One region of the Priestia veravalensis genome, then DNA from elsewhere that is predicted to be linked to it. Evidence: riboswitches for the same ligand, from Rfam matches in the RefSeq annotation. Region 1 holds a riboswitch; each other region holds the start of a gene.
The links. A riboswitch is a leader RNA that binds a small molecule or an ion and turns the genes downstream of it on or off. The one in region 1 is predicted to bind lysine.

Region 1 (8,155 bases):
TTCTTTGTATAGTCACGTTTACGTGGCTTAATTAATGACACATCTACTTCTTCATAATGGAAAGCTGGTGCCTTTTTCTTATCAACAAACTGAGCCATTGTTGTTTTTAAGAATTCTTCATCGTTACGATCTGGGAATTCAGGCTTATAGTGAGCCCCACGGCTTTCGTTACGATTGTATGCACCTAGCGTCACTACGCGAGAAAGCTGAAGCATATTTTGAAGCTGACGAGTAAACGTTGCCCCTTGGTTACTCCACTTCGCTGTGTCGTTAATATTAATACGATCATAGCGTTCAATAAGCTCTTGAATTTTCTCATCTGTTTGTAACAGCTTGTCATTATAACGTACAACTGTCACGTTGTCAGTCATCCATTCTCCTAACTCTTTATGAAGAATATACGCATTTTCTGTTCCATCCATTGACATAATACTTTGCCATTTTTCTTCTTCCTGCTTCACATGTTGATCATATAGGCTTGTTGGTAGAGCATCGGCACTTTTCTCTAAGCCATTAATGTAATCAACCGCTTTTGGCCCAGCGACCATACCGCCATAAATAGCTGATAGAAGTGAATTAGCACCTAGACGGTTTGCACCGTGCTGGGAGTAATCACACTCACCTGCTGCAAACAGACCAGGAATATTTGTCATTTGATCATAATCTACCCACAATCCGCCCATTGAATAGTGAACAGCTGGGAAGATTTTCATTGGTACTTTACGTGGGTCGTCTCCCATGAATTTTTCATAAATTTCAATGATTCCACCAAGCTTGATATCAAGCTCTTTTGGATCTTTGTGAGAAAGGTCTAAGTAAACCATGTTTTCGCCGTTAATACCAAGCTTTTGCGCTACGCATACATCAAATATTTCACGTGTTGCAATATCACGAGGTACCAAGTTACCGTAAGCAGGATATTTCTCCTCTAAGAAGTACCAAGGCTTACCATCTTTATATGTCCAAACACGTCCGCCTTCACCACGAGCAGATTCGCTCATTAAGCGAAGCTTATCGTCTCCAGGAATGGCTGTTGGATGAATTTGAATAAACTCCCCATTTGAATAGTAAGCTCCTTGTTGATACACAATGGATGCTGCTGAACCAGTATTAATAACTGAATTCGTTGATTTTCCGAAAATAATACCAGGTCCACCTGTGGCCATAATTACCGCATCTGCAGGGAATGTTTTAATTTCCATAGACTTCAAATCTTGTGCGGTAATTCCACGACAGGTACGCTCATCATCTAATACTGCTCCTAAGAATTCCCAACCTTCATACTTTGTTACGAGCCCTGCTACTTCATAGCGACGAACTTGTTCATCTAATGCATACAGAAGCTGCTGCCCTGTTGTTGCGCCTGCAAACGCAGTTCTGTGATGCTGTGTTCCTCCGAATCGTCTGAAGTCTAACAAACCTTCAGGAGTACGGTTAAACATAACACCCATACGGTCCAATAAATGAATAATGCCTGGAGCAGCTTCACACATTGCTTTTACTGGAGGTTGATTGGCTAAAAAGTCTCCGCCGTATACCGTATCGTCAAAGTGTTCCCACGGTGAATCTCCTTCACCTTTTGTATTTACAGCTCCGTTAATACCACCTTGAGCGCAAACTGAGTGAGATCTCTTCACTGGAACTAATGAAAACAAATCAACTTGTTTGCCAGACTCAGCAATTTTAATTGTTGCCATTAAGCCCGCTAAGCCGCCACCAACAACAATAATTCTTCCTTTACTCATCGTAACCTCACTCCTTTAAAACGTAATTTTATGCAAATGCGAATAATGTACGTACACCTACAAATGTTAATGCGAAGAAGATCGCTAATGTTACATATGTTGAAATTCGTTGAGAGCGAGGTGTTACAGTTAACCCCCAGCTAACGCCAAATGACCATAATCCATTAGCAAAATGGAAAATCGTTGACACAACACCAACAATATAAAATACCATCATACCAGGATTACTTAAAATATCTTGCATCATATTAAAGTCTACTTTTTGACCAAGCGCAGCTTGAATACGTGTTTCCCAAACATGCCATGTAATGAAAATAAGCGTTACAACGCCAGATACACGTTGTAAGACAAACATCCAGTTACGGAAGAAACCGTATCTGCTTACACTCGTTTTGGCAGTAAACGCAATATACAAGCCATAGATAGCATGAAATAGAATAGGTAAGAAGATAATAAAGATTTCAAGTGCGTAGCGAAAAGGTAAGCTCTCCATAAAATGAGCTGCTTGATTAAACGCTTCTTCTCCCTTTGTTGCAAAGTGGTTGACAACCAGATGTTGGACTAAAAATATGCCTACTGGTATGACACCTAGTAAAGAATGTAGTTTGCGATACTGAAACTCTTTGTTCGCTGCCATGTGCGTAATACCCCCCTTAGTTAGATAAACAATGTTAGTGAAAACAAAGCTCCCGAATAAAATAAATAGATTGATACAACAGAAAATGAAAACCTTTGCATTCTCTATTAAAATATGTGACACATCAATTTTACTCCCATCAACATAGAGCGTCAAGATAAGATATTTAAATCTTCATTAAAATATAAATTTATAAAAAATTAAGTTTGTTAACGCTTACTAAGTTGATGTTATAGGATTTTATATTTTTTACACTTCTTATTGTACACCTTTATGTAACCGTTTTCCACAAAAGATTGCGACTTCCTATAAAAGGATATTCATTTTATTGTACAATAATTTTTTACGTGTTTCGAAAAGTTATAGATGCAACAACCATCTCATGGACTTTGCTTGATTTATTTTTAAAAATAGATGAGAGAACTGCTCAATTTGTATATAATAGATGTAAAGAAAGAGGGGAAAAAATGAGCAATCAACAAACTGAAACGCAGCAAGAAATCGTTGAAAGTGAAGAAATCAATCAAACCGATACTCCACAAGCACCTACAACTCCTTATTTTGGATACAGCTTACTTCGAGACGTGTTAATTCCAGAGCTTCTTAGCAATGATACGAATGAAATCTCGTACTGGGCAGGAAAACGGTTAGCACGAAAATTTCCACTTTCCTCTATTGAAGAGATTAGCGGCTTTTTTGTGAAAGCTGGCTGGGGACAATTAACCATTTTAAAAACTGAAAAATATAACATTGAAATGGAATTAACAGGTGAAGTTGTCAAACGAAGATTTACTGAGTATCCCAATTCATCTTTCCATCTTGAAGCTGGCTTTGTTGCTGAACAAGTTCAACAGTTAAAAAACCGTCTAACAGAAACTTATTTAACCAACAAAGAAAAAGCCGACAAAGTCCTTTTTTCCGTTCAATGGGATAAAAAAGATATCATTACACCTGAAACTAGAACGGAAAGATATAAAAAATAAAAGCGGGCTGTACCCGCTTTTATTTTTGAACTTGATAAATATCTTGCTCTTCTAATTCAAAAGCAGTGTGCAAGGTTTCTACCGCTTTGACCATGTCTTTATGTGGCACAACTGTTGATACTTTAATTTCAGACGTACTTACCATTTTCACTTCAATTTCTTCCACAGCTAATACTTCAAACATATCGGCAGCAACGCCTGGGTTTGAAATCATACCCGATCCAACAATCGAAACTTTAGCTAAGCCCCTTTCATGCTCCACTTTTTTATGACCTACTACTTCTTTTAACTGAGCTAGCACAGATAAAGTCGTATCCGTATCTTCTGTTTTAATCGAGAAAGAAATAGATAAACGATTGTCTGACGTCACATTTTGAATAATAATATCCACGTTAACGTGCTCTTTTGCTAATGCTGTAAAAATGGTTGATAATGTCTGAAGTTCATTATTTAGCCCTTCAATTGTGACTCTTGAGATATTATCTTCAAATGCAATTCCTCTTACTACTAAATTCTGTTCCATCGATACTTCCTCCTCAACAATCGTTCCTCTTTCTAATACTAGACTTGACCTTACCTCTAGTGGCACCTGATAGTTTTTTGCAAACTCTACTGCTCGAGGGTGCAATACACCCGCCCCTAGATTTGCAAGCTCTAGCATTTCATCATATGAAATAGACTGCAGTTTACGAGCGCCTTGCACGTAGCGAGGGTCCGTTGTAAATACTCCCGTTACGTCTGTATAGATATCGCACTTATCTGCTTTTAATGCCGCTGCTAAAGCTACAGCTGTTGTATCAGATCCGCCTCTTCCTAACGTTGTAATGCTGTTATCTTCCGACATTCCTTGAAATCCTGCTACGACCACAATATGATTTTCTTTCAAACGCCCTGCAATGGCTTGTTCATTAATCTTGGTGATTCGTGCATTTCCATGCTGAGCTTCCGTACAAATTCCTGCCTGCCATCCTGTATAGGAAGTAGCGTCATAGCCTTTTTCTTGCAGCGCCATTGTAAGGAGAGAAATGGTAACTTGCTCACCGGTTGTTAGTAGCATATCCATTTCTCGTTTACTTGGTTTACTTGTAATTTCTCCTGCTAATCTTACTAATTCATCTGTTGTTTTACCCATTGCTGATACAACCACTACTACTTGATTGCCTTGCTCAACTTCCTGGATAACCCGGTTTGCTACATGCTGAATTCGTTCTGTTGATCCAACAGAAGTTCCACCAAATTTTTGAACGATTAATCCCATAAGTCTCCTCATCCTTTCACTTGTTTTCAATATGATAAAGAGGCGATCTATTGCTTAAGCTCAGACAATAAAAAAAGCAATGAGATGGATATCTCATTGCTTAACGAACGAAAAGTATATATAAAACGTTCAATGCCGTGAGATAGCTCTCCAAGAAACACATTCTTGACAATCCTACATTTATTCAACGCAGAACCAGCAAATGACTCTATGAGATGTCATTCACTTCGGCAAATTTTCCTTTCCACATTTGTCTTTAGAGCTCATACTCTTCCAAATGTGTACTCTTAAAATTCGCACCTCTATCTTCACTTCAGTTTAATGAAGTGTCATATGAAATTATGTTCTAGCTTATCAGAGTTTAAACTGGAATTCAATACTAATTTTTTAAGGCTTCAACAATTTGTTCCGCAACCGGCCTTGGAACTCCTGCATTTTGAATCTCTTCGATTGATGCTTCCTTCATCTTTTTAACAGATCCAAACTTTTGCAACAACGCTCTTTTACGCTTTTCACCTACTCCTGGAATATTGTCTAATATAGACTGAAAAGCCGATTTAGAACGAACTTGTCGATGAAACGTAATAGCAAAGCGGTGAACCTCATCTTGAATTCGCTGAAGCAAGTAGAATTCTTGGCTGTTACGCTGAAGTGGAACAATTTCAGGAGGATCTCCAATCATTAAATTAGATGTTCTATGCTTTTCATCTTTGACTAATCCAGCTGTTGGAACAAGCAGCCCTAGTTCATTTTCCAAAACATCTTGAACAGCTGCTAAATGACCTTTTCCACCGTCAACAATAAGTAAATCTGGTAAAGGTAAACCTTCTTTTAATACGCGCGTATATCGTCTTCGTACCACTTCACGCATTGAACCATAATCATCAGGGCCTTCAACCGTTTTAATTTTATACTTTCGATATTCTTTCTTTTCAGGTTTACCGTCAATGAAAACGATCATAGCAGAAACAGGATCTGTTCCTTGAATGTTGGAATTATCAAAAGCTTCAATACGATAAGGCGCTTCAATTCCTAGTGCTTGCCCCAACTGCTCGACAGCACCAACCGTACGCTGTTCATCTCGTTCAATTAAATAAAACTTTTCTTTTAAGGCAATTTGAGCGTTTTTTGACGCAAGCTCAACAAGCTCTTTCTTTTTTCCTCGTTTTGGATGCTGAACGTCTACTTCTAAAAGCTGTTCTGCAAGGTTTGCATCTACAGTTGCTGGCACAAGAACTTCTTTAGGCTTTAAGTTTTTTCCGTAAAATTGTCCAATGAACGTTAGGAAATCTTCTTCTGGTTCGTGGTAAAACGGAAACATAGACACTTCGCGTTCCATTAACTTTCCTTGTCGAATAAAGAAAACTTGTACACACATCCAGCCTTTATCATAAGAATAGCCAAATACATCACGGTTAATAAAGTCATTGAACGTTACTTTTTGCTTCTCCATTGTAGCTTCAATATGAGCAATTTGATCTCGATACTCTTTTGCACGTTCAAAATCTAGCTCTTCTGAAGCTTTCATCATCTTTTCTGTTAATTCAATTTTCACCTGTTCATAACCACCGCTTAGAAAACGCGTAATATTATCAATAATTTCTTTGTTTTGGCTATCCGTAACGTCATATACACAGGGAGCTAGGCACTGTTCAATATGATAATATAAACATGCTCGATTAGGCATCGTCGTACATTTCCGCAAAGGATAAATGCGATCTAATAGCCGCTTGGTTTCATTTGCAGCCTGAACATTTGGATACGGTCCAAAATATTTTCCTTTATCCTTTTTAATTTTGCGCGTGATGACAAGGCGAGGGTGTTTTTCATTCGTAATTTTAATAAAGGGATACCCCTTATCATCTTTCAGCATAATATTATATTTAGGATCATGCTTTTTAATTAAATTCATTTCTAAAATAAGGGCTTCTAAGTCTGACGACGTCACAATATACTCAAAGTCTACAATATCATTAACCAGGCGCAGCGTTTTTCCATCATGAGACCCTGTGAAATAAGAACGAACTCGATTTTTTAGAACCTTTGCTTTTCCAACATAAATAACCGTTCCATACTTATCTTTCATTAAATAACAACCCGGTTGTTCAGGTAAAATAGCCAGCTTTTCTTTTAAATAAGGATTCATACTGCTCTCCTTCCTTCAATATTTTTAACTTTCGCCAAAACCTTCTTGCTTATCTATATTTATTCTTCATTTATACAAAAATAAAAGGAAACGAACGTTTATTCGTTTCCTTTTATTATATCACTTTTAGAAAAAATGTACGAAACCGTCAATGCGGTATAAAGTAGTAAAAACCTAGCTATCGCTAGGTTTTTTACTTACGCGTGTTTATCAACTAATTCAGCTAGTGCTTCTTTTGGTTGGTAACCAATAACTTGGTCTACCTTTTGTCCATCTTTAAATAAAATTAAAGTTGGGATACTCATTACGCCGTGGCTACCAGCAGTTTCTTGGTTTTCATCCACGTCTACCTTTACGATTTTCACTTTTTCACCGTATTCTTGATCTAACTCTTCAAGAACTGGCGCAATCATTTTACATGGTCCACACCATGGTGCCCAAAAGTCAACAAGAACTAGCCCTGAACCAATTTCATTTGAGAAAGTTTGATCTGTTGCGTGTGCAATTGCCATTGTAATTCCTCCTAAATATATGCTATATCTACATGATAAAGAAAGTATACCACCTTCATATAACAGTGGCTATTTATTTGCTTATACTTTTTAACGTATTCGTAACAACTTATTTACTACATAATACAGGTCGTTCCAGGACATGGAACAGCGAAAGGCTAGCCAAGCTAAATGGCTTTATATAATACCTGTATCCTATTTTACACACCTTTAAACAATTCATTCATTATTTTCATAAGAAAAGTCTTTTCCACCGTAGCTGGCAGAAAAGACTTTTTCTTATGAGGATTGTACTTTTAATTTTTTAAATTCTTCTGTAAGCAGTGGTACGACTTCAAATAAATCACCGACAATGCCATAATCCGCTACTTTAAAGATGTTTGCTTCTGCATCCTTGTTAATAGCCACGATAACTTTTGAATTAGACATTCCAGCTAAATGTTGAATAGCTCCTGAGATACCGCAAGCGATATAAAGATCTGGTGTTACAACTTTTCCCGTTTGGCCAATTTGAAGTGAGTAATCGCAGTACTCAGCGTCACAAGCTCCGCGGGATGCTCCAACTGCTCCACCAAGCACATCAGCTAAGTCTTCTAGCGGCTTAAATCCATCTTCACTTTTTACACCACGTCCACCTGCAATGACTACTTTTGCTTCTGATAAATCTACCCCTTGAGTGGCTTTGCGAACTACTTCTTTTACAATTGTACGTAGATTTTTAATTTCCACATCAAATTCTTTTACGTCTCCTGTACGATTCGTGTCTTTTTCCAAAGCCGAGATATTGTTTGGACGGATGGTAGCAAAGATAAAGTCTTCTGTAGAAATCTTCTTTTCAAACGCTTTTCCTGAATAGATTGGGCGAGTGAAGACT
Region 2 (8,155 bases), on a different contig from region 1:
TTCTTTTTCATGGCTGGAAGCCTAGCAATAAAAGCCGTAGTGTTACTAGTTGTTTCTAAGTAAATCATGCCTTCATACTTCTCGATAATCCGCTTAGTAGCAATTAAACCAATACCTTCATGATTATTTGATTTAGTTGTAAACTGATTATTAAATAGTTTTGAAGCAATGTGAGAGTCTATTTCTCCACTATTTGTTACTGTAAATATGTATTCGTTGGATAAATGCTCAAGCTCAATTAAGACTTCAATCCAGCTATCTTGTGTTTTATCGTGCGTTAGAGCATCCATCGCATTTGAAATTAAATTCCCTAGTACGCGATTAATATCGGTTACTTTGCAAGGAATGTGGGCTAAATTATCTTTTGCAATTACGGACATCTGAATATTTTTGGTATATGCTTGCTGTTTTAAAGTTAACAATAAAGCCGAAACGGCTGGATGATGAATAGGAATGACTTCATTTATTTTTCTCACATCTTCAATGACTTCCTCTATATATTCTTCAGTATCCTGAAACTTTTGCTGGGCGATTAATCCGTATAGTGTATGAAGGTGATGAATAAAATCATGCCGCTGAGATTTGATAACTTGAAAGTACCGCTTAATTTCCACTTCATGCTGTTTTTCTAACAGCTTCTCTAATCGTTCAGATTTATGCTTGAGCATAATTTGTGAAAAGAATAGTAGATAAATGATAGATACAACTGTAATGAATAAAATGGATGAATTTGTTTGTTGTAAATAAAATAAATTATACGAAATCGTAAATGCTACAACAATGATAAGTACCATAGTAACGCAAGTTAAGATGATATATTTAGGCCCAGATTTCTTATAAAAGAAATCATCTTGATCTTTGTAAATAATAGTTAGCGGAATGAAAGATAGTTTGTATTTAATAAATAGAAAGCTAATGAAATTAATTAATAGAATATGAGGTAACGCAATGAACATTTTCTTAAAGGAATAAGCTTCCAAAAAGCTTATGACATCAAAGATATTGCCTAAAAAAAGGAGCGCTATCAATTCTCCTAATAATAAAATACATAAACCGAGTACGACTGAAATAAAGGCAGCAGAAAAGCTAATCTTAAAAATTAAGCTTCCTAAGATGAATAAAATGAGAAAGCTGCATAAAAAAGTAATGGCGTGTGAAAAATTGGTCGTTAACTTTAACAGCATAATCGATGCTACTCCGATTGAGTTGACTGCTATGAACTGTGCTTTTACTTTCGAAAATTTAATACCTAAAAAGGCAATCAAGAAAAATATTAATGAAAAAACCTCTAAAAAGGTGCCTATTACTTCAACGAAGAAGTTCATTTTAATTCTTTTTACCTCCTATTTTTAATTATGCTAACAACCCTTTACGATATATAAAATAGCATATATTGAATTTTTTTAATATGTTAATTGCGATAATTATTTCTAAAAATAGCAATACTTGGTTAATATAACGAGTTGAACAGATGGTATTTTGACCCTGATAAGACAAAAAATCTCCTAGATAAGCAGAATATATAGACATATATGTATGTTTATTCTAAATTATTGTAAGAAGTTTTCTGAGTTACTATATTGTAATGAAATATAGTGGAGGGGTGAAAAAATGCTAAGCAAATGGCTGAAATGGAAGCTTTTTATTCGATGGAAAAATCAATGGAACTATATTAAAATCTTTAGAGATTTATCAGTCGGAAGAAGCCTCTGGGTCTTATTTTTTATTCAAAATATAATTAATTCATGTTTGATTTTTTTCGGAACGTATTTCCTTTTAAAATACGTAGTTCTTAACGAACATTTAACAAATGGTGAAGCGAAGCAAAGTCTAGTGATTAATCTAATTCTAAAGACGTTGTCTTCCATACAACAAAATGGGGAGATTCTTTGGTCCATTTTATTTTGTTTGATTATGATTTTTGCCTTTATTTCGGGGGTAAGTTCTTCTAAATGGCAAATACAATCCAAAGACCAAGAATGGTTAATGATTACGTTAAAGATCAAGCAAAGAAAAGCAAGCATCTTTCTCTATTTAGAATCGATTGTGTGGGACACGAAGGATTTTATCTTTAACTACATCCCAATTCTATTAGCTTTAGGCGTTGTTACAGGTGTAAATAAAGTTTATCTTGCTAGCTTACTAATTTTAACGTTAGGAAGCTACCTGCTGCTAACTTTACTTGTTTCAATATTGCATAACAATTATATGAAGCTACAGCATTATAAATGGAATTTCTTTTTGAGATTGTTAACGAACCTAATTCTTCGCCTTTTAATTGTGTATACAGCGTTTTTTGTTGGAAAAATGAGTTCTCCGTGGATTAAGGAATTTCCTCTAACGAGCAATAATGTCAATTATGAACATTACAATGAGTGGATCAATGAGGGAGTAGACGTCATCTCTTCTATTTTAGCACCACTATCAAACATCTTTTTACATCCCTATATGCCGTATAACGTGTTTTCAGACATTTTGTTTAATGGCCTTCAACTCCATGCCTTGCTGAAGCTAGCGATGTTCTTTATAGGAGTAATCGTTCTTTTATCCATTTTATCAAAAATGAATCATCATAGAAGAACTCCGTATTATCCTTTTAAGAGAATAGAGGCTTTCAATACTCTTTTATCTAAAGTTATTCCTGGCACATCGTATACAACCATTTTAGCGAAGCATCATTATCGAACGGATTACTTACGCTATCGGTTTCCAGTTGTTCTAGGGTCATTTTTATTTTGGGTAATTTGGGGAGTAATTACAGGTCTTCTGCAAAGTCTTGATCAAAGTGAAGAGATTTATTTTTTAATCATGTCATTTTATTTATTTTTCCTAACTTATTTCTATGTATATTCAATTTTCACCGAGTTAAATGGCATGTTTTCTGTGGACGGGGAAGGGAAGCAAGTAATTACTTATTTATTAAATGGAAAATCATTATGGGATGTGTTTAAATATCGATTTCATCTATTCGCTTTGACAAGTTTACCTTTGTTTATTGTCGCAGATATCCTATTCTTTTTCGTTAATCAAATGCCACTCATGTTAAGTATCATGACTCTGTTATTGCATATTATTAGCTTTTTCTTCTTTGCTTTATTAATGTTCTTGCCAGGGGTACTTAGACCACATTTTAATTATGAAAATATCGAACAGCTAGATGATTATCCAGATAAAAAAATTGTCGCAGATGTGATCCGTTTTGCGACTGTTGGGTTAATGGTTCCACTATTGATGCTTCCTACGGCTTTGTTTTTAGTGGGTAGTATTGGGGTTTCAAGTTATATCGTCATTCAGTGGGGCATGGCTGGAATGATTCTTCTTTTATTCGTTGGAATAGCGCTGCCGCTCGTTTCCAAACTGTTGGTTAAAAAATCAAGCTTTGAACAAATAAACCTATAGAGAGAAGGGATTGTATGAACTACTCTTTAAGCTTTCAAAACGTCAGTAAATCGTTTGAAACCAAACGCATATTAGACCATATCTCATTTGATATTGAAAAAGGGAAAATCACGGCATTTCTTGGTCAGAATGGAGCGGGTAAAACCACAACGTTGAAAATTGCAATGGGACTCCTTACACCGGATGAGGGAAAGGTGCTTTTGCATAATGAAAGCATAGAGAAAATGAAGAAAGAAGTCACCTTTATACCTGACCATCCGTATTTATACGACGAGTTAACGGGTCGAGAATATATAAAGTTCATCATGGAATTAACTGATTTGAATCTATCTAAAGAGGAAGTAGAGAAACAAGTTGTTTACTATCATTTAGAGAAAGAAATCGATAAGAAAATTAAAAATTTATCTTTAGGTAATAAAAAAAAAATTAGCTTTGATGGGCAGCTTACTGAATAAGCCTAGCGTCTTATTGTTAGATGAGTTCATATCGGGTATTGATCCGATTAATATGAAAAAAATAAAATCAATTTTAAAAGATTATGTATCAGCAGGTAATTCTATTTTGCTCTCTACTCATCAGCTAGAAGTAGCACAAACATTTTGTGACTCTTTAGTCTTTATTAATGAAGGAAAAATCTTGAAAATAGAAAGCGATATATCAAGTGTTTTTACAAAAAATGAAAGCTTAGAAGACTACTTTATTTCAATGTTAAATATGTCAGGAGGCACTCAGCATGACTAAAAAATTCTTTATACTGGCTACTATCGTGTTTTTACTATTCGCTTCACCGCCACTTATATTAGCTATTTATCAAGGAGAGGTAAAGGATATTATGGTCATCTCTTTGATTATAATTATTGTTTTTTCGATTACAACATATGAATTTGTTAGAAGAAAAAAGTAAGAAAAGACTAAGTCCTTAAAAAATTAAGGATTTAGTCTTTTTATTTTCGTCACTAATATTAGCAAAATAACCCCTGAAAATACAAAAAACGACCACAATATCTAAAAAATGTTTATTCTTTGGGTTTTTATTGTACTATTTATTCAGGAAGCAACGAACAAACAGGAGGATGAGAAAGTACCATGATGAATCAATCTGAAGTAATGGAAAATAAACAATCTGTATCACTCTCGACTACCAATCCCATTAGTCTAGTTAGCGCACTATTTAGTCCAGTTAAATTCTTTAGTCAACTAAAAGTGCAAAGAAAACTGGGGGTCAATATCTTCATTATTTTAGTTCTATATGGAATTATTACGTACTTACTTTCTCAACACTTATTAACGAATAATAAAAAAGGAGATTGATTTAAATGAAAAAGTATCTTTATAATTTTGTTGCTGCTACAGGTTTATTTATGACACAAGCTACCTTTACAACAAGTTGTTTTCTAGGACTGTATGAACCTGAATTGCCTGAAGATGAAGACGAAGAGCTATAATAAGTTTTTGTAATTATTTCTATTTTTAAAGTAGTTAAATAGCCAGTTGTCGGTGTTGAACCGATGACTGGCTATTTACGTTTTTTATGCTTAGTACCTTTTAGAGATACCTTAATTTTATAAATGAAGATGATTTTATGATAAAATTATTTGTGTCAAAAAATATTAGAAGTGAGGAATTACATGAATGCGTTAAAACAGCATCGAAAATCGAGTAAACAAAAACTATTGTTTCGGGGCCTTTTAGTCATCATTGGTGGCATTATCGCAGGTTATGGGTTAGAAACAGTATTAATTCCAAATAGCGTATCTGACGGGGGGGTGACGGGACTTAGCATCGTTGGTTCACAGCTCTTTGGAATTCCACTAGGCGTTTTAATCGCCATCATCAATCTTCCCTTCATCTGGTTAGGTTATCAGCAAATTGGAAAAAGCTTCGCTATTTTTTCAACCATCGGTATTGCTTCTTTAGCAGTTAGTACAACTCTTATGCATCACACTCCAGCCATTATTGAAGGAGATACGCTTTTAGTAACCGTTGTAGGTGGTGTAATCCTTGGTTTTGGAATGGGTCTAGCACTGCGTAATGGAGGAGCATTGGACGGTATTGATATGCTTGCTGTACTCCTTTCACGAAAGTCACCGTTTGGAACAAGTGATCTTATTTTATTTCTAAATATGTTTGTATTTATCGTGGTTTCTTTTGTGTTTGGCTTGCAAGGAGCCATTCTTTCTGCCATTGCTTACTTCATCGCTTCAAAGGTTATTCATGTCGTTGAAGTTGGGTTAAGCGGTTCAAAAGCGTTTGAAATCATTACAAATGAGCCTGTTTTAATGGTTAAAACAATTCGTGATCGACTAGGTCGAAGCGCTACATATAAAGAAGTATACGGCGGATATTCTCACGAAAAGTTCAAAGAGATTACGTGTGTTATTAACCGTTTAGAAGAAAGTAAAATGAAGGAAATTATCAGCGAAATCGATCCGGATGCTTTTGTGCGCGTGTATGACGTTGCCGAAGTAAAGGGTGGAAACTTTAGAAAAACCAACATTCATTAAATCATCCTTTTTATTCTGTATAAAATTGTTTTTTTTAGAGCTGAAAGAATTAGTTGGAAAATAATCCAATAAAAACCATATTGACAGATTAGGAAGAAAGATGTAGACTTGAAACAAATTTAATAAGACCTCACTTTTAGTCAAGTGAGGTAGAGGCGCGGTATTTAACAGTCTTTAGCAGAGTTTGAGAGACGTTGAAGCTAGAGAGAAGGAAATATCGCCGAAGTGAGTAAATTGTTCTCAACAATTGCTTGCTGGGTCTGTAGTGAAGAACTGCAGGACTGTCTCAATAAGTTTACCAGCTTATTGAGTTGTGCTATCTCATCTTTTAAAAGAGAGGACTTTAGGGAACGATGAATGAAACGACCTGAGTAAATCTCGGGTCGTTTTTTTATTGTCTTCAAAGCTTAAAAAGATATAAGGGGGAAACAAACTATGAAAAGAAAAGCAGGATTTTTCTTAACATTATTGCTTTCAGCAGTCGTTTTATTAGCAGGCTGTGGTCAAAGCAGTGAGTCAGCATCGGGTTCAGGAGACGCTGATACGTTTACGGTAGGCTTGGAAGCAGGCTATCCACCATTTAACTGGACTCAAAATGACGATTCAAACGGAGCGGTTAAAATTAAGGGCGGCTCACAGTATGCAGGCGGCTATGATGTTGAGATGGCTAAGAAAATTGCTGATGGATTAGGCAAAGAGCTAGTGATTGTAAAAACTGAGTGGGATGGTCTTGTACCAGCCTTAACATCAGGTAAAATTGATGCGATTGTGGCAGGAATGTCACCGACTGCAGAGCGAAAAGAAACAATTGATTTCTCTGATAACTACTATAATTCAAACCTAGTAATGGTTGTGAAAAAAGGTAGTAAGTATGAAGGTGCTACGAAGATTGCAGATTTCAAAGGCGCAAAAATTACGGCTCAATTAAACACGTTTCACTACTCCGTCATTGATCAAATTAAAGGTGTATCAAAAGAAACAGCAATGGATAATTTCCCAGCAATGCGCGTAGCGCTAGAATCAGGAGTTATTGATGGTTATGTATCAGAGCGACCTGAAGCAGTAAGTGCTTCAGCAGCAAATGATAATTTTGCAATGGTTGAATTCAAGGATGGCTTCAAAACATCAGCTGACGATACAGCTGTAGCCGTGGGTCTTAAAAAAGACAGTGAGCTAAAAGAAGAAATCAACAAAATCTTAAAAGGTATTTCAGAAGAAGAACGCACAAGCATTATGGATGCGGCAATCAAAAACCAACCTGCAGCAAAATAATGATGACATAACACCGGCTGTATCTACATACAGTCGGTTTTGTAATGAGGTAAGGGAGGAAGAACGATGAGTTTTGAATGGGTTATTACAATCATCTCAGAAAACTGGCCAATGTTTTTACGCGGAGCTGGGATGACGCTATTAATTGCGCTGACAGGTACCATTATTGGGGCGGTCATTGGGTTAGTTGCTGGTATTATCCGAACTGTTCCAACGCCAACGAGCGGGCTGAAAAAAGCAGGATTGAAGGTAACGAATTTCGTTTTATCTGTATACATTGAATTTTTCCGAGGTACGCCAATGATTGTGCAAGCAATGGTTATTTACTATGGTTCAGCGCTTGCATTTGGCTTTGATATGAACGTGATGTTGGCAGCGGTTATTGTTGTATCAATTAATACAGGAGCATATATGGCTGAAATTGTACGTGGCGGGATTATTTCCGTTGATAAAGGACAGTTTGAGGCAGCCAAAGCCATTGGCATGAATCATTATCAAACAATGATGAACGTTGTTTTACCTCAAGTCATTCGTAATATCTTACCAGCAACGGGTAACCAGTTTGTGATTAACATTAAAGATACGTCGGTATTAAACGTTATTTCCGTTTCCGAGCTATACTTTGTCACGAAATCAGTAGCAGGAAACAACTTTAGATATTTTGAGTCATTCTTTGTTGCTTGTATGATTTACTTTGTCATGACGTTTATAGTATCGCAAATTCTGCGCTACTTTGAGCGTAAATTAGACGGACCCGACAGCTACACGATGATTAAAACGGACCAAAATCGATAATGAAGGGTAAGGAGGTATAAGAAAATGGAACAAGTAATTGATATTCAACATTTAAACAAAGCGTATGGAAGTCATGAAGTATTAAAAGATATTAATTTCTCTGTTAACAAAGGAGAAGTTGTGACCATTATTGGTTCTTCGGGCTCGGGGAAATCAACGCTCCTTCGTTGTATCAATTTATTAGA
Region 3 (8,155 bases), on a different contig from region 1:
ATGATTAGCGCTTTCAGAAGGGCAATTGCTGTTTATCCTATTGGTCTTTTTGTAACGCTGAATGACCAAAGAAAAGGCATAGTAAGTAAGCAAAATAAAGGCCTAAGTGATCGACCTTACATTCTTATTCAAGAAGAAGGAGGCAGGGTTTTAGATAAACCTTATGAAATTGATTTAAAAGAAAGTCCTACATTAATAATTATCAGCAACGATTTAAAACAAACATAGAAAACTTTTAGAAAATAGCGTTAGCCCTCCTTGTTTATGCATACATATAGCTTGTAAGGAGGGATTTTTTTGATTAGGGTTCGCCGAAGAGTATTGAAAAAGGGACCTATACCATTTCGCTATGTTGTACTACTAACAATTGTTTTTTTTCTGCTTTCTACTGGAGCGGGAATATGGTTAATTAATAGAGGAATTGAACCAACCTTAATGAAATATGCAGAAGCCCAGACTAAAGAGATTGCAACGCTTGTTATTAATAAGGCCGTTAATAAACAAGTGGTAGACCAACTTGATGTGAACGATATTATTAAGACAGAAAGTACGCCGGATGGGCAGGTAGCCAAGATTGATACGGCAGTCGTAAATCGTATTAGAGCTCAAACGACATCTTTAGTCCAGGCTAATTTACGAGAAGCTGAAAAAGGAAATTTAGAAGAATTAGAGATTCCAACGGATATTAATATTGAACCAGATGAAAAGCTCAGGCAGCGAGGAATTGTCTATCAAGTTCCATTAGGGCAAGCTACAAACAATGCCTTACTAGGAAATCTAGGACCTTTAATCCCGGTTAAATTTCATGCAATTGGTGATGTGCAATCAGACGTTGTACGGAAAATAGAGGAATACGGAATTAACGGTGCTTTTTTAGAAATTTCAATTGAAGTTCAGGTTAACGTTCAGGTGATTATTCCCTTTGCTACAAAACAGACAACCGTTCAAGCGACAGTGCCTGTAGGGATGGCGATGATTCCAGGGAACGTACCGGATTATTTTAACGGTGGCACTAACTCAGCCTCTCCATCTATTGAACTAAAGAAGAAATAGCCGGTTGATAACTTTATACTTTACCGATATAATGTACTAGATATAATTATATACCATCACCTTATCAGATCGATGAGGTAGAGGATGCAAAAAGTATGAGTATACTATGTGAGGATGACAACTGTGATCATAGTAAAAAGGATTTTTTGCCGAAGGAAAGAAAAAGAGTCAGCTTTTCTTTTCTGGGGTTACCTTGAAAAAGGGTAACACTGTCATTATGAAAATACGCTTGTTTTCATGATGGAGGGCTACTGATCGTGATGGAGGATAACATAACATTACAAAGAGTAATGATAGTTATTTTCTATCATTGCTCTTTTTTGCGTTTTTTTCTTTATAAGTAGTCCTCCTAGATTTAAACAGGCTTATATTAGGAGGATATCATGGAAGGAACTATTTTTTCGTTATTACCACCATTGATTGCCATATTAATGGTTGTTTTAACACGTAAAGTACTGCTTTCCCTAGGAGTAGGGATTTTAGCAGGTGGATTAGTGTTAACGGAGTTTTCAGTTGGAGAAACGATTCAAAAGATTTGGGGAAGCTTTGCTACAATTTTCTACGCGGACGGCGCACTTAATACTTCAAATCTATTCATTTTGCTTTTCCTTTTAATTTTAGGTGTTATTACGGCTTTTATCTCAATCATTGGAGGAAGCCGTGCTTTTGGAGAATGGGCTTTACAACGTATTAAAACGCGTCGTGGAGCTCATCTATTAACAGCTGTGTTAGGAATTATTATCTTTATTGATGATTATTTTAATGCACTAGCTGTTGGACAAGTAAGTCGCCCGGTAACAGATCGACAGCGGGTATCAAGAGCGAAGCTTGCTTATTTAATTGATTCAACTTCAGCTCCGGTATGTGTGATTGCACCGTTCTCAAGTTGGGGTGCCTATATTATTACGGTTGTAGGTTCAATTCTAGCTGCACACGGGATGAGTAATGTGTCAGCATTTTCGGCATTTGTACAGATGATACCGATGAATTTTTATGTATTTACCGCATTAATTATGGTATTCGTGGTGAGTGTTTTTGATATTAACATCGGACCAATGAAAAAACACGAAGAGCGTGCGATTCGTACTGGAGAAGTAACGGACCCAGAAAAAGGTGCAGTACCAGGAGAGTTAAAAGAAGATTTACCAGTTAGTGAAAATGGTCGTGTATTCGATTTGATCTTACCAATTATTGTATTGATGATTGGGACAATTGGTGCGATGTTATGGACAGGCTATCAAGCAACTGAAGGTCAAGCTACAATCTTTACAATGTTTGAGAATACGAATGTACCTAATTCATTAATGATTGGTGGTTTATCAGGCCTTGTTGTAACGCTAGTATTATTTATCGCACGTACAAGACAATCGAATGAACTGTCTAATTCGGTGCTTGGTAAGGGCATAGTAGCAGGAATCAAATCGATGCTACCCGCTATTTATATTTTGCTGCTTGCTTGGATGATTGGAGATTTGATTGGTCAGTTGAAATCAGGAGAATTCTTAGCAGGAATTGTGGAGAGTTCTAATTTAAATATTGCCTTCTTACCAGTGGTACTATTTATTATTGCTGGCATCATGGCGTTTTCAACAGGGACATCGTGGGGAACGTTTGGTATTATGCTTCCAATTGCAGGTGACATTGTAGGAAACATTGAACCAGAATTATTATTACCAGCTCTTGCGGCTGTATTAGCTGGTTCAGTTTACGGAGATCACTGTTCACCAATTTCTGATACAACAATCTTGTCATCAACTGGAGCAGGAAGTCATCATATTGATCACGTAATGACACAGCTTCCTTATGCAATTATTTCAGCTGTGATTAGCATCATTGGTTATATTGTACTTGGTTTAACAGAAAGTACAGCTGCAGGACTTGGAACAGTAATGGTTTTATTAGTGGTATTTGTCTTAGTAACTCGTAAAAAGGGGAACATAACAGAGACATCATTAGAAAAATAGAAGAATAAAGATAGAGCAGATGCGCTTCACAACGTCTGCTCTATTTTTAATTATCCAATTATCAAAATTTTCTATAAAAAATATTTTGACATACTATAGCATAATAGCTATAATTCTTCGTAAGATAGTTCTAAAGACAGACTATGCTAAATTGTCAGAAAGTTTAAATAACTTTTTGGGTTATGACAGAGATAAAAGAAAAGAGAGAGTGTAAGGGGGAAACTATGATGGAAAATCGTCCTCAATGGGGTACGAGAGCAGGTTTTATCATGGCAGCAGCAGGTTCTGCAATTGGATTAGGAAATATTTGGAGGTTTCCGGCGACTGCCTATGAAAACGGTGGAGGTGCATTTTTCTTACCATACTTATTTGCGTTATTAACAGCAGGTATTCCAATCTTAATCATGGAGTTTGCAATTGGACATAAGTATAGAGGATCATCGCCATTATCGCTAGCGAGACTAAATAAAAAAGCAGAATGGCTAGGCTGGTGGCAAGTTGGTATTTCATTTATTATTGCAGTTTACTATGCAGCGATTATTGCATGGGCCATGTCTTACTTTGTCTTTTCGCTAAAGCTAAGCTGGGGTCAAGATACTGAAGGGTTTTTATTCGGTGACTATTTGAAATTAGCTGAGGTTCCTGGTCAAACGGGAAGCATTGTACCAGGTGTCCTAATACCGCTTATTTTAGTTTGGGTAATAGCTTTAGGTGTCTTACTAAAAGGTATTAAAAAAGGAATTGAAGCAGCAAACAAAATTTTCTTACCAACATTAATCGTTTTATTCTTTATCATTGTGCTTCGCGCTATTACATTAGATGGTGCAATGGAAGGGTTGAATGCATTCTTTAAGCCAGACTGGAGCGCTATTGCAGATGGAAAAGTTTGGGTGGCAGCTTATGGTCAAATCTTCTTCAGTTTATCTGTTGGTTTTGCCATTATGATTACTTATTCTAGCTATTTACCAAAGAAATCAGATTTAACAAATAATGCTTTTATCACTGGCTTTGGTAACTCAGCATTTGAATTACTAGCCGGTATTGGTGTATTTAGTGCTTTAGGGTTTATGGCAATGCAGCAAGGTGTGAGCATTGATGAAGTAGTAGCAGGTGGAGTAGGGTTAGCATTTGTTGTATTCCCTCAAATTATTAACGAGTTTCCGGCGTTTAATCAGCTGTTCGGATTACTTTTCTTTGGATCGTTAACATTGGCTGGTTTAACATCACTTATTTCCATTATTGAAACATTTGTAGCGGGGGTACAAGATAAATTTAACGTATCTCGTACGAAATCTGTCTTAATGGGTGGGGGCTTAGCTTCTATCATTTCATTATTATTTGCTACTCAAGGAGGGTTATACTTCTTAGATGTAATGGATTATTTTATCAATAACTTTGGTGTTGCTTTAGCCGGTTTAGTTGAAATTATCTTAGTGGCTTGGGTATTCCGTGAACTAAACAATCTACAAAAACATGCAAACAGCGTATCTGACATTATGCTTGGTGCTTGGTGGAAAATTTGCTTAAGCGTAATCACACCAGTTGTTCTTGGATACATGATGTTTGATAATGTGAGAACTAATATTTCAGAAAATTACGAAGGTTATGCGACGAGTTTCATTGTTCCATTTGGTTGGGGAGTTGCAGGTTTGGTGATTGTTGTTGGGATTCTATTATCATTTAAAAGTTGGAAGAAAGAATCATTATCTTCTGTGAAGGAGGATACAACGTATGGAAAGTAATTCAGTAATTATGATGATTGCAGGAATGATTATCATCTGGGGCGGTTTAGCAGCAAGTATTATTCATGCAGTGAAGAAATCAAAGGAAAGTAAAGCGTAAAAAAGAGTGCTTAGAACATTGTTCTAAGCACTCTTTTTATATTAAATAAACGTTTGTTTAAATCGTACATTACTTTTTCTTTTGACGATCAATTCTTTCCCATGACCGAAGCTGCGGATAAGGGTCAAAAGACCATTCGTTTCGACCGTTATCTTTGTACATACCGTAATGTAAATGAGGTGGAAATTTCCCAGATGTACCTGGAGGCCCGTATCCTGAACTACCAACACCACCAATGACCATACCTGGTTCTACAATCTGTCCCGTTTTTAAATCTTTAGCAAATCCACTTAAATGTGCTAGGTAGTGATAATTATTATTCAGGTCTCGAATTCCAATACGCCAGCCACCATATTTATTCCAACCTTTTAGTTCGATTATACCATAGCAAGGAGACTTGACTGGAACGCCATAGTCAGCGAAAATATCAGTTCCTTCATGAATTCTTCTTCCGCCCCATCCACGAGCGTCACCCCAAGTGCTGCGATAGCTATAGTTTGATCGAATCGGCACTGGAAACGAGGTTCCTTTTAAGTCAATACGACCATAGGTCTTAAAGAGCTTGGCGTTCCCAAGGATAATATCAACCGCTTTAGCTCGATGATAATAACTCCATAGCGCAATTTTAATATAATCCTCGCTTGTTCCAAAAGTTTGAATATAATTAGCCATTGTAAAAAGCATGTCTTCATCATTTAACTGATCAGCTTTCCCATCGCCGTTTCCGTCTTTTCCTAAACCACCTAATAACGAAATGGTTAAGGGGTTTTGGTCATTAAGCTTTGGATTTAAAGAACCCGCCCATTTTTCTGGAGAGTAATAAATAGCAATTGCACCTTTTTCTCTTGGAATATCCTTATGAGAGCGACGGACGTTTCGTTCATATTGATCAATTCCAGCAAAGTAATACCAAGGTATTGATGACACAGCCTCCATCTGCTGATATAATCCCATGCGCTTCGTATTTAAAGCTGCTTCATCTTCGGTAGAAAGTGGCGCAGCCTGAGATGAAATCGTACATGAAAAGCATAGTGAAAAAAATAACAGAAAAAGCACATATTTTTTCAATGGGCTTCCTCCTTCCTAATTAAGTTATAGTATTAGTTTGTGAAACGATGAAAAATTTAATAAATAATAATTAATGGAAATAAAATGATGTTAAGGTTATATGAACAATAAATAAAACGCTATCATTTGCGGTTATTAAAGGATAAAGAGTAGAGATAAATAAGTGCCGAGCGCTTGTCGAATCGCTCTTTTGTATGATAAAGTGACATGTAGTGTATTTTTTATTTGACAATTTAACAATCAGCATATAGGTTACAGACATTTTCTAGATTGATGGAGTTGATACTAATGGCAACAAAGGAAGAGTATGTCCGCAAACCCGAGTGGCTAAAAATTAAGCTAAACACAAACGAGAACTACACGGACTTAAAGAAAATGATGCGTGAAAAAAATCTGAATACGGTATGTGAAGAAGCAAAATGCCCTAATATTCATGAGTGTTGGGCAGTTCGTCGTACGGCTACCTTTATGATTTTAGGTCAAGTTTGTACACGTGCGTGTCGCTTCTGTGCTGTGAAAACAGGCTTACCAACAGAGTTAGATTTGGAAGAGCCAGAACGCGTAGCAGATTCAGTTCAGCTAATGAACTTAAAGCACGCTGTTATTACGGTAGTTGCGCGTGACGATCTAAAAGACGGTGGAGCAGGTGTACTAGCAGAGACAATTCGCGCTATTCGCCGTAAAAATCCATTTACGACAATCGAAGTATTACCTTCAGATATGGGTGGAGTAGAAGAGAACCTCCGCATGGTAATGGATGCTCGCCCTGATATTTTAAACCATAACATTGAAACAGTACGCGAATTAACGCCTCGTGTGCGTGCAAGAGCTACATACGAGCGTTCATTAGAATTTTTACGTCGTGCAAAAGAAATGCAGCCAGATATTCCTACAAAATCGAGCATTATGATTGGGCTTGGAGAAACAAAAGAGCAAATCATTGAAACAATGGATGACCTGCGAGCAAATAATGTAGATATCATGACAATCGGTCAATATTTACAGCCTACAAAGAAACATATTAAAGTTCAGAAGTACTATCACCCAAGTGAATTCGAAGAGCTTAGAGAAATTGCTTTAACTAAAGGATTTAGCCACGTTGAAGCTGGTCCACTTGTGCGTTCTTCTTATCATGCGGATGAACAAGTAAATGCTGCTTCAAAGCAAAAGCAAAATAACGGGTAATGAAAAAGGCGATGTTTCCATCGCCTTTTTTATTTCATCTTTTCATCTGTTACATGTTCATTCAATTCGTTTTTTTCCTCGCCGTTTGCATTCTCACCATCGTTCATCTTACGACCTTGAGGAGATTTAAGCATTTCTTTAATGGTTAAATGAATGGACTCTTCCACAGACTCGGCTTTCGTATTTGCTTCACTGAAGCGTTCGATATCTTGAATGTGCTGTGGGTTATCTGATACGTATACGTGATAATAACGGGGCATAATAGACATTGCTGTCCGTTTTACTTGATCAGCGGTAGCATTTCGATCTTTTGTGTCTGTTTTATACGCGATTAGCACGTCTTCATCTGTCACAAGCGTAGCTACGTCATTCACATTTGGAATGGCTGAACTAAGTTTACTAATTGAATCAGCTGCTTCCTCACGGTCAAGTGTAGCAATGTTTTGTGCCTTTTCAGTATCGTTAGCAACAGGTGATTTTTGATAACGTACGTACCCATAATCGGTATCGTTATCCTTTTCTTTGTTATATAAATCGTTATGATCATGATCAGCTACATTAATAGCATTTGGATTATTAGGTGATAGTGCTTCATTATCTGTTTCGCCCCCTGCCTGACAACCTGATAATGCAACCATTGTTAACATGCCGCAATAAATTAAATATTTTTTCACTGTAAACGACCTCCCTATCTATAGGTTGCGGCGATTGGTTAAAAAATTGCCTGTAAATTGCTGGTTTTCATGTTTTTTAATCAAACGATTGTTTAGAAAAAAATTTCAAAATGTGGTATGGTAATTTTGAAGAGAAGAGGTGAAACAATGATTTGTGTTAATAATGTTTGCTATGAAGTAATCAAAGAAGAACGAGAAGGGTTTGATGAGGAAGCTTTTCGAAGTCGATATATTGATGTGCTTAGTCGCTACGACTATATATTAGGCGATTGGGGCTATAATCAGCTGCGTTTAAAAGGTTTTTTTGATGACCGTAATCAAAAAGCTACATATGATACAAAAATAAGTACAATTCAAGATTATTTACAC

Region 2: it holds a riboswitch for lysine, as region 1 does, so the genes downstream of both, AS180_RS08600 (transporter substrate-binding domain-containing protein) here and AS180_RS15215 (aspartate kinase) in region 1, are expected to answer to the same signal.
Region 3: it holds a riboswitch for lysine, as region 1 does, so the genes downstream of both, AS180_RS12315 (Na+/H+ antiporter NhaC family protein) here and AS180_RS15215 (aspartate kinase) in region 1, are expected to answer to the same signal.

The regions. Positions count from the first base shown of each region.
Region 1 is NZ_KQ758670.1:11,286-19,440, reverse strand. It holds gene sdhA (succinate dehydrogenase flavoprotein subunit) at 1-1,745, opposite strand, end outside; gene AS180_RS15225 (succinate dehydrogenase cytochrome b558 subunit) at 1,774-2,382, opposite strand; gene AS180_RS15220 (YslB family protein) at 2,850-3,365, shown strand; gene AS180_RS15215 (aspartate kinase) at 3,385-4,623, opposite strand; lysine riboswitch at 4,759-4,936, opposite strand; gene uvrC (excinuclease ABC subunit UvrC) at 5,003-6,769, opposite strand; gene trxA (thioredoxin) at 6,967-7,281, opposite strand; gene AS180_RS15200 (electron transfer flavoprotein subunit alpha/FixB family protein) at 7,561-8,155, opposite strand, start outside.
Region 2 is NZ_KQ758641.1:46,178-54,332, reverse strand. It holds gene AS180_RS08630 (sensor histidine kinase) at 1-956, opposite strand, end outside; gene AS180_RS23185 (hypothetical protein) at 988-1,353, shown strand; gene AS180_RS08625 (hypothetical protein) at 1,915-3,399, shown strand; gene AS180_RS08620 (ATP-binding cassette domain-containing protein) at 3,414-3,854, shown strand; gene AS180_RS08615 (ATP-binding cassette domain-containing protein) at 3,835-4,140, shown strand; gene AS180_RS22455 (hypothetical protein) at 4,133-4,303, shown strand; gene AS180_RS08610 (hypothetical protein) at 4,486-4,710, shown strand; gene AS180_RS22450 (AgrD family cyclic lactone autoinducer peptide) at 4,716-4,844, shown strand; gene AS180_RS08605 (YitT family protein) at 5,028-5,903, shown strand; lysine riboswitch at 6,046-6,230, shown strand; gene AS180_RS08600 (transporter substrate-binding domain-containing protein) at 6,339-7,175, shown strand; gene AS180_RS08595 (amino acid ABC transporter permease) at 7,242-7,970, shown strand; gene AS180_RS08590 (amino acid ABC transporter ATP-binding protein) at 7,995-8,155, shown strand, end outside.
Region 3 is NZ_KQ758655.1:25,843-33,997, forward strand. It holds gene AS180_RS12305 (HD-GYP domain-containing protein) at 1-228, shown strand, start outside; gene yunB (sporulation protein YunB) at 298-1,053, shown strand; lysine riboswitch at 1,124-1,312, shown strand; gene AS180_RS12315 (Na+/H+ antiporter NhaC family protein) at 1,437-3,017, shown strand; gene AS180_RS12320 (sodium-dependent transporter) at 3,245-4,759, shown strand; gene AS180_RS21680 (methionine/alanine import family NSS transporter small subunit) at 4,749-4,859, shown strand; gene AS180_RS12325 (M23 family metallopeptidase) at 4,929-5,873, opposite strand; gene lipA (lipoyl synthase) at 6,216-7,112, shown strand; gene AS180_RS12335 (YhcN/YlaJ family sporulation lipoprotein) at 7,142-7,786, opposite strand; gene AS180_RS12340 (YutD family protein) at 7,934-8,155, shown strand, end outside.